Regions from separate parts of the Paenibacillus naphthalenovorans genome, predicted to be linked through region 2. Evidence: riboswitches for the same ligand, from Rfam matches in the RefSeq annotation. Region 2 holds a riboswitch; each other region holds the start of a gene.
The links. A riboswitch is a leader RNA that binds a small molecule or an ion and turns the genes downstream of it on or off. The one in region 2 is predicted to bind cyclic di-GMP.
Positions count from the first base shown of each region.

Region 1 (3,272 bases), 1.9 Mb from region 2:
TGTCCAGTGTTCCCGCGTGCCAGGGTATCGTCAAGAAAGCGATCGTCGAAAGCATGAAACGGCGGTACGGTACGGAGTGGTTCCGCGAAACCGGCGGCCGCTTCGTCATCGAGGTGTCGCTGCTCAACGACATCGCTACATTGACGCTGGACACAACCGGCCCCGGACTTCACAAGCGCGGCTACCGCAAGCTGGTCACGGAAGCCCCGCTGAAAGAAACCATGGCCGCAGCCTTGGTCCTGCTGAGCCGGTGGCAGGCCGAACGCCCGCTCTATGACCCCTTCTGCGGGTCGGGCACGATACCCATCGAAGCCGCAATGATCGGATGGAATTTGGCCCCGGGCTTAAGACGCAGCTTCAACGCCGAGAAGTGGCCGCTCATTCCTAATGAATTATGGTCTCAAGCCCGCGAAGAAGCTTACGATCTTGTAAAGGATGACATCCCGCTCCAGATTACGGGCTCCGATATCGACCGGAAAGCGATCGATGTCGCTTTGGCCGCCGCGAAGGCGGCCGGCTTGGCAAAGGAGCTGACCCTGCAGGTGCTCCCTGTTGCCAAGGTCATGCCGCGGGGAGATTACGGATGTATCATTACGAATCCGCCGTATGGCGAACGTCTGGGCGACCACGGTGAAGCGGAACGGGCTATTCGCCAGTTCAGCCATTTATACGGGCAGCTGCCTACATGGTCCGCCTTCATCCTGAGCCCGAACAAACAGCTTGAGCATCATATGGGCCGTAAAACCGACAAGAAACGCAAGCTGTTCAACGGCCGCATCGAATGCAGTCTTTACCAATATTTCGCCCCCGGCGGTTTATACGGTTGGCGCAGCAACAAGGCGGCTCCTTCCGAACAATAACATTCGGGACCTTGCCGTACTGTGATCGTCTTAAGCTTCTTCATCTTTCCATGTTTATGCTGAAGCAGCCCGGACATATCATATAAGCATGCAAAAGAACCGCTTCAAAGGCACTTCGCCTTGTCCGCGGTTCTTTTTGCGATATCGGTTATTCTTCTATTCCGGCAATCAGGCGTGACGAACCAGAGACTCCCTGCAGCTCAAATAATCGAATAGCGGCATGAATATGTCATTATCCGCTTCGCATCTTACAGACAGCTTGACTTCGCCGCGCCAGTAAAAATTCACGATCTGATGGCTGCGCCCCTTAACCATTTCGACGTCCCAGCACGGCGCCATCAGTTCGTAAACCTCACGGTTAATGAACATTTTCGGACCTTCGTTCGACAAAAACACGCCTACGAAATCATTCCCTACTTTCGTGTAAAAGCCTTTTCTTGACATGATGCTCCGATCCTGACCCTGCATCCGTTTCCACTCCTTTTTCAAAAACAAAGAGACTCTCAACCTACGGGTACAGGAGTAGCAAATGGATGCGTCGCTCCTTACCTTCGGCAACTGGCTGGCTTGGCGCCGGAATCAGCGCTTTAGCCCCTATAGCTTTGCGTGCCCAGGCTTTCGCCTGGTTTGCCTTTATCGAGTTTGCTCGAAAAATGTCTTCAAATAAACTTCATTTCCTTAAGAATAAAAGATAAGACCTAAGAGATACATAATTCAAAATTCCTATTTTCACCAAATACATTGAGTCTTTGGAACTATTTTCAATATATAACAGCCCAATTTCTCCTATAAGGAACCGATACGGGCCAAAATGATGAGGTACTTAACTCCTTAAAAAGACGGATGATAAAGAAAAAAAGCGGACTCCGAAACACTTATAAACCCGCAGCAACCTGCGGTCAGGACCTGACCTGAACATAAGCGCGTAGGTATCCGCTATGAAGTCACTTCACATATTTACTGGCCTTTTCGATCGCTTCGTCCTCCGTCTTGCCGGTAACGTACCGGCCATTGACGAAGATGAAGGCAAAGCGCGAACAGGGCCCGCAGTACGATTTGCACCCCACCTTGATTTCTGCGTCGGGGGCCAGCTTCTGCAGCTTGGGCAAAGCCGTTTTTAATCTCATATGCTTGCATTTATCGCAAATACGTATATCGTTGGCCATACGGGGGCTTCCTTTCTATTGCATTAACCCATTGCGGAACCCGCTAAACAATCAGTGGTCGCCGTGGTTGCCTTTGCCCGGATTGGTCACCGAAAAGCCTTCCTCAGGCACATAGAAGTAATCGATGCGAATACCGTCCAAAAACGGCTCGTCCTTCTGAAGAATCACATCGATGCCTTTGTCGGTCGAGACGACGACATCGTTTTCCGTAGGCTTGTCCAATTTCATACCGTAATGCGCATGATCTCCGTGCGAATGCGTCACGTATACGCGGAGCTTCAATTCTTTGTCTTCCTCTTTCTCTATTTCGGCCAAAAGCACTTTGGCGGCATTGCGCGAAATTTTGCATTTCATGATTTCCATCTCCCAGCACTTATCGTTTTCACCTTATTGTATAGAAACTTGGTGGTGAAAGCAACTTTCACGTATCATGATCTCACGCTGCTGCGTCCAGCCGGGAACCGGCTTCACCCTTTTCATACGCGCTTTCTCCCTATCAAACGGTATCGCCGCTGCATTTGCTATTCTACGGCTTGTTATATAAAATGGAAAGGAGTGAAAAAATTCGGATATTATTACATTTTCCTATCATTACTTACCACAAGGTTACTGCCTCTCGGCATCTACACAGACATAGCCATACGGAAAGGATGAGAACCATGTCCATGCGGGAAAACGAGCAGCTCAAACAGCGTCAGTCCAGCAGTTCTATTCCGGTGAAGCCGGTTCATATCGAGTGCTCCATCGAAAAAGCGCTCGATGTTATCGGAGGCAAATGGTCATTTCTCGTCATTCGCGAATTGTTCGGCGGTACCAAACGGTTTGGCGAGCTTCAGCGCAAAATCAAATCCGTCAGCCCCAAATCGTTAACGGACACGCTTCGTCACCTGGAGGACAACGGCGTATTGGAACGGACCGCCTATCCGACGGTTCCTGTTACCGTGGAGTACAAGCTTACACCCAAAGGCAAGGATTTGCACCGCATGTTAAAAGAGATGAAGCTCTGGGCCGCCAAATGGTGTGCGCAAGCCGCAGAGGATTGACGAAGTCCGAGGTGACCGAATGATTAGTTTTTACCGCAAATATTACAAAACCATCTTCGATATTGCGCTCCTGATTTTGACGGTGTATTTGTTTATGTACATCTTCAGTCTCTTGTATCGGATCGCCACGCCGATTTTCTTTTCGTTCGTCATTTACATGATTATCGAGCCGCTCGCGAAATTTCTGCACCGCAGAGGGCTCA
Region 1 covers NZ_CP013652.1:579,898-583,169, reverse strand. Annotated here, with positions in the region: gene IJ22_RS02825 (THUMP domain-containing class I SAM-dependent RNA methyltransferase) at 1-860, shown strand, start outside; gene IJ22_RS02820 (hypothetical protein) at 1,029-1,328, opposite strand; cyclic di-GMP riboswitch class I at 1,411-1,502, opposite strand; gene IJ22_RS02815 (YuzB family protein) at 1,805-2,026, opposite strand; gene IJ22_RS02810 (hypothetical protein) at 2,078-2,380, opposite strand; gene IJ22_RS02805 (winged helix-turn-helix transcriptional regulator) at 2,686-3,069, shown strand; gene ytvI (sporulation integral membrane protein YtvI) at 3,089-3,272, shown strand, end outside.
Region 1: linked by a shared signal. The riboswitch ahead of IJ22_RS02820 (hypothetical protein) and the one ahead of IJ22_RS12355 (response regulator) in region 2 are both predicted to bind cyclic di-GMP.

Region 2 (3,272 bases):
CGCCGCGAGAAAATGCCGGCACGCCGACCATGAGACGTCGAACTCATCCATTTCAAGGTCAGGCGGAACCTGCTGCTCTTGTACAAAAACGTTCATGCGAACGGAAAAGCAGTCATTCAGCTGCTCCTCCGTATGTACGGGTATAATGTTCAGATTCAAGCCGAAACCTCCCGGGTCTATGAAAGCGTCCAAACTTCACCCGGACGCAAAGCTTTGCCGGTAATCCCTTTTGACGTGAGGCTGTCGGCGAACGCTTGCGCATTCTGCCTGATCGGCGGGAACGTATTGAAATGCAGCGGCACGACGGTCTTGGCCTTCAGCCATTCTGCAGCAAGAGCCGCATCCTGAGGTCCCATCGTAAACACGTCGCCGATCGGCAGAAACGCCACATCAATTTGGTTGCGCTCGCCAATGAGCTTCATGTCGGAGAACAGTGAGGTATCCCCGCTGTGAAGAAGCGTCAAACCGTTCCACCGGATGATAAAGCCGCCCGGCATGCCTCCATAGATGATCTTCTTCTCTTCTTCGAGCACGATGCCGGAGCTGTGAAAAGCCTGGATCATCTCGATCTCCGCATAGCCCAGAGAGGTACGGCCGCCAATGTTCATAGCAAACGTCTTCGCTCCCTGCCAGCTCATATACGTTGCCAGCTCGAAGGTGGCAACGACGGTGGCATCATTGTTTTTTGCGATCGGCACGGTATCCAGAATATGGTCCGGATGTGCGTGGGTAAGCAGGATGTGCTCCACTTTGATATCCTCCGGCTTGGTAGCTGCCAAAGGATTGCCGGAAATAAACGGATCAATGATCAGAGAGTGTCCTTCGTGACTGAGCTGCACGCAAGAATGCCCATGATAGCGAATTTCCATAATGGTTACTCCTCCTTGGTATGGGAATCGGGTTCCTTTAGGACAAGCATCGTATGTACATTGTAACAAAGAACCCGCCATAAACTCAAAAAAAGAAAAACGTCCGCAAGATCATCGGACGGTTCATGGGTGCGCTAGCCCCACCCCTCATCTTTCACGATTTCAAAGGCGGACCGTAAACTTTCCATCCCATACCCAACGCCTATTTGAAAAACCGGCCGGTTCATCCGGCAAAAGCCTTCAATAATGCCTCCCTTACACGGTCTTTGCTGAAGGGCTTGACGATAAAATCGATGGCCCCCATAGAAACCGCACGAATCAAAAGCGCCTGCTGCCCCATCGCCGACACCATGATGACTTTGGCATCCGGGTCCATCGTCTTGATTTCCTTCAGCGCCGTAAGGCCGTCCATCTCCGGCATGGTTATGTCCAGCGTAACCAGATCCGGTTTAAGCTCGGAATAAAGCGTCAGGGCCTCCAGCCCGTTGCTTGCCTCCGCCACGATTTCATACCCAAATTCGATCAGGGAATTTTTGAGAATCATACGCATAAATAAAGAATCGTCTACGATAATAATTTTTTTCACGCCGGATTACCCCCACTTGTATGATGTATGTACGCAAGGATAAGTGGCAGCACGGTCCTATAATGGCAAGTGATCAGTCAAGCTGATTTGTAACACTCGAAAAAACTTGAGATGAGATGCCGGGTCACTAAAAAAAGACCTCCCGTTTGCCGTAAAGGAGGCCCGTATCAGACGATTTCCTCCGGTCCTTCGGCAACTGGCTGACGTAGTTTGCACATTAGTCCCTTTAGCATTGCGTCCTTGACTTTTACCAGGGTTGCCTTAGTCGAGTGAACCGATAATCAAATGTATTATAGCATCCTATGGTGAAAATACAAGAGCGAACTCTCGGCCTGAATAAGGTTAAACGGCTCTTCTTTTCTTATCTATAATTATACCTGTTCGCTCCAGGCATTGCCACAATTTTGTCAATTTTTATCAGTAAGCTGTAGAGCGCCATGTTTAATATGAGAATCCCGGATGTCCGCTGCTTATGCCGCCTCTGACGTGCCCGTCCCTCTTCAGCATCCGGTTTCATCTTGAATGGGCAGCTTCCTCGGATCGGTCTGTCGCCAATGGGGGTTCAGGAGATAGTGCGGAAATCTCCTTTCTCCACTCCGGAGTCATGTCTATGTTCAGCGCTCCAAGCGAGGGCTCCAACTGTTCAACACTGCGGGCGCCAATGATCGGGGCCGTGATCCCGGGATGAGACATGACCCATGCCACCGCTAATGAAACCGGATGAACGCCATGCTCATCCGCGTACCGGGTGAAGCGGTCCGCCGTCTCGTAATAGCCTGCATCGGCATAACGAAGCTTGTAATTCGCCTGCTCAACGAGCCGCCCCAGTTCAGGCTTTCGGCCGACACCGTATTTCCCTGTCAACAGTCCGCCTCCCAGAGGGCTGTAGGAGATGACGCCCATCCGCTCGGATTGAGCCATCGGCAAAATTTCGACCTCCGCCTGACGTTTCACCAGGTTGTACATCGGTTGAATGCATTCAAACCGGGCAAGGCTTTCCCTGGCTGAAATCCCAAGCGCCTTCGCGATCTGCCAAGCCGCCCAGTTGCTGACTGCCGGATGCAGTATTTTTCCCTGCCGCTGAAGATCGTCCATAGCCCGCAAAATCTCTTCCATATCCGCTTCCGAATCGAAAGCGTGAACGAAATACAATTCGATCCGGTCCGTTCCGAGCCGCTTCAAGCTTTCCTCTACCGCAAGCATGATGTACCTGCGTGACAAGCCCCGGTCATTGATGCCCTCTCCGGTCTTCCCGTGAACTTTGCTGGTAAGAATGACATCATTGCGGATTCCGGCAATGCACTTGCCCAATATTTCTTCTGCAAGCCCTTTATTATACACATCGGCGCAATCGAAGAAATTTATGCCTACCTCCCGGCATCTTCGGAACATGGCCATAGAGGCTGCCTCGTCGGCTGCACCTCCGAAGGACATTGTGCCGAAGCAAAGACTGGATACTTTCATTCCTGTTTTACCTAATGTACGGTATTGCATCTAACCTTCCCTCCTCTTCATGAGCCAAAGGCATCGGCCGACAGAATCCGCCTTCTATGCATTCAGCGCACATTGGTTTACGTTCAACGTGTTCATCCGCAAAACTGCACAATTCCAATTCAAAAGCGCTCCCGGGTTATGTATTCGTCATTGAGGGCTCCATCTCCGGCTTGCGCCTGTTTACATCATACCATAAAAGACCGGAATACCTTCACCGCTTTTTGCCTTCCAACGGGTGAACCAAGGGTGAACCAAGATCGTCTAATATTCAAAATCATCACGCATCCGCCTTGGAAGGAGGTGAAAGAAGATGAAAACGGGAA
Region 2 covers NZ_CP013652.1:2,475,134-2,478,405, forward strand. Annotated here, with positions in the region: gene IJ22_RS12345 (GNAT family N-acetyltransferase) at 1-159, opposite strand, end outside; gene IJ22_RS12350 (metal-dependent hydrolase) at 177-869, opposite strand; gene IJ22_RS12355 (response regulator) at 1,093-1,455, opposite strand; cyclic di-GMP riboswitch class I at 1,644-1,726, opposite strand; gene IJ22_RS12360 (aldo/keto reductase) at 1,969-2,949, opposite strand; gene IJ22_RS12365 (polysaccharide deacetylase family protein) at 3,260-3,272, shown strand, end outside.

Region 3 (3,272 bases), 1.1 Mb from region 2:
GTGTATATGTAAAACTCATCGTTTCTTTATCAAAAGTCCCCGAAACAAGCTTTTGATCCAGCTTCATACTAAACGAACCAACCTGCAGTCCGTTCCTTTCGCCAAGCTCAAAACCGATGGTTGGCTTGGATATGCCCACCGTTCCTTTCGGATACCCGAAATAGGAGAACGATTCCGCGTCCGCTCTCGGGGCCGGAATGGTCAGCATGGCGATCATCATCCAAAAGGCAAGCCATACCTTCCATGTCGTGGATGTAAGAACCTTCTTCACTTCTGATTTCCCTCCAATCTTGTATGCTTCGGCTCTTCCTGCCCTTCATTAATTTTAATTCATTACCTTCCCCTCATTTTCCTTCCGTCCTATCAAAAAACAATAATTTGTAACATTTTCAGCTGTCAAAAGCCAAAATAAGCCACCGGCGGTGACCTACTCATCTCATCGTCATACGATTCCCGAATGATATATAGCTCTCGTATGATAGGCGAACGAATGTACGGAGTCTCTTTGAATATGTTCCAATATCATATCCTGGATGGTGAGAAACACCTGAACATAATGACCGTCAAATTGCGAATAACTCTGGTTCAGCAGTTCTTCGCGAGCGTGCTGTATGGACATCCCTTTTTTATAGGGGCGATCCGATATCATACAGTCGAAAGCATCCAATATCGAACAAATGCGGGCATATACAGGAATGTCGTTTCCCTTCAAGCCGCTGGGGTAGCCTGTACCGTCCCAACGCTCATGATGATAATGAATGGTATCGATGACATCCTGATCGGTAATTCCTTCCATGATGGCCATCTGAACTCCGAAAAAAGCATGACACTTCATATATTTCCACTCTTCCTGTGTGAGCGAGGATTTCTTTTTCAAAATGGAGTCATGGATGTGTACCTTGCCAATATCGTGTAAACAGCATCCTGCAATCAATTTTTGGGTTTGCAATTCATCAAAGTTCAGATAGGCCGCCATCAGCTTGGCCATTTTTCCAACCCTTATACTATGCTCATAGGTCACTATATCTTTGACCAGCAATTGTGTTAGTCCGTTTACCGCCTGTTCACCGTTCACTGACATCACCCTTTCCGTAAAATACCTCTCATTGTCCTTATTTCATTCATGTCAATCGCTTGATATACTCTTGGTATCTGATCACCGCACAATCCAATTCCTTGCTTAATGCTTTAACTTCCGGATCGGATAAACAAAGCTTGATGTTGAATATGCCATGCATTTTGAATCGAATTCTCTCAATTTCTTCCGATAAATGTTTCAATCGCTTTTCATTAAAAACACCGTACATGGCCTCTCACCATCCTCACAGGCTATAACATCCTCTTTTTAACGAAGCCATCTTTTTCGATTACAATAAAAAAGAAAACCCTCCGAATGAAGGGTTTTCTTCCTCATTCCGGCGGCTGGCTGGCATGGTGTGTTTCCACACGTTAGCCCCTTTAGCTTTGCGACACCACTTTTCAATGGCTGTGCCTTGATCGGACTATCATTGTTTGTACATTGTTACAATTTGGTGCAAAAGAAATATGTATATTGGCAAAACTATCGACATGGATAGTGTTAATTTATGGTGTTTCGACATCTTTTCTTTTATTCTAACACATTTTCCACAATTTGACTATCATTTTTACGAGTCTTTAGTACTATATTTTAGAATATCATCTAGGTCTTTTTACATTAAAAAACACCAGTACGAAACTAAATTCGCAGCTGGTGTGTTTTGCATGCCGATTTCCAGTCCCCTGCCGGTTCGGAAGTTTTATATTTCTCGGCTTGTTGTCAACCCCCTAAAGCGTCCTTGAAGAGCCCCATTTCATTACCCGGGTGCAAACCCGTCCGATCAAATGCTTATCATGACTGATCACAAGCATTCCCATACCGCGCTTTTCGGCCGCCTCTAGCACCGCATGCCAGATTTGGGCCTGGGTTATGGCATCGAGCATCGTGGTAATCTCGTCGGCAATCAAAAAACGGGTGTTAGGACCAAGGGCCCTGGCGATACAGAATCGTTGGAGCTCGCCGCCGGACAACTCGCCGGGCCGCCGGTTTAGCCATTCCTCCTCAATGCCTAAAGAGGCAAGAAGCTGTTCATCGGGGTCCCAGCTCTCCTTCAGTACGGACCGCATGAGCCATCGCGGGTTGACCGCTTTTTCCGGATGCTGAAATATCAGCTGAACCGGAAGAAAGCCTTTGGAAGGCAGAGGAGCGCCATTCAACAGAACGCTTCCCTCCTTGGGCTTCTCATAGCCAGCCAGCACGCGGGCTAAAGTGGACTTGCCGCAACCGCTTGGCCCGACCAGCCCTACCACTTCACCGGGCTTGATCATGATGTCCATCCCCCTGAATATCCAGGAACCTTTTTCGTAATGAAAACCCAGATTTCGCCCTTCAAGAAGCATGGATGCACCTCACCGATCCGCCGCGCAGCCATCGCATCTCGGGCAGAGAGTTCATGCATTCGTTCGTAGCCATCGGACAGCGCGGAGCAAACCTGCAGCCTTCAGGGAGCGCACCCGGATGCGGCTGAAAGCCCGGGATCGGATCAAAACCGTTTTGCGGGAGCGCTCTCCACAATGCCTTGCTGTAAGGGTGCCGAAGCTTTTCCCCGCTGCCGGCGAAATCATCCGGACGGGCCGTCTCTACGGTCGTGCCGGCATAAATGATGGCTACTTTATGAGCGATCTGCAGGGCTGCTTCGATATCGTGAGTGATGAACAACACACCGCATCCCTGATCAGCCAGCTCTTTGAAGAAGCCAAGCGTCTCCTTGACAACGCCGGCGTCGAGACCGGGAGTCGGTTCATCGGCAATGACAAGCTTTGCACCGCTCACGCTTGCCGTGGAGACAAGAATCCGCCTGGCCATTCCGCCTGACAGTTGAAAAGGAAACATGCGTTCCACTTCAGCCCCCAGTCCATACCGTTCAAAAATCTCCCGCTGTTTCTTGACCGCTTCTTTAGCGTCTCCGCGGTTCGTCCGAACCTGCTCTCCTACGCGCATCAACGGATTTAGATAATTGACCGATTGCGGGACAAGAGCAATCTCGCGCCCCCTTAAAGCAGCTTGTCTGGCTGTCGTAAGCTCTTCTCCATCATAACGAATGGAGCCGGAGGTCTCCGCACTGTCCGGGAGAATCCCCAGGATCGCATGGGCCAACAGGCTCTTGCCTGCACCGCTTGACCCGACTAACGCAACGATCTCTCCGGCATGGACGGTAACATTCAGCTCCTGTACCACGTTCAGCTTTTTTTGC
Region 3 covers NZ_CP013652.1:1,375,268-1,378,539, reverse strand. Annotated here, with positions in the region: gene IJ22_RS06675 (stalk domain-containing protein) at 1-271, opposite strand, end outside; gene IJ22_RS06670 (HD-GYP domain-containing protein) at 443-1,075, opposite strand; gene IJ22_RS27145 (aspartyl-phosphate phosphatase Spo0E family protein) at 1,122-1,307, opposite strand; cyclic di-GMP riboswitch class I at 1,415-1,503, opposite strand; gene IJ22_RS06660 (ABC transporter ATP-binding protein) at 1,807-2,418, opposite strand; gene IJ22_RS06655 (ABC transporter ATP-binding protein) at 2,408-3,272, opposite strand, start outside.
Region 3: linked by a shared signal. The riboswitch ahead of IJ22_RS27145 (aspartyl-phosphate phosphatase Spo0E family protein) and the one ahead of IJ22_RS12355 (response regulator) in region 2 are both predicted to bind cyclic di-GMP.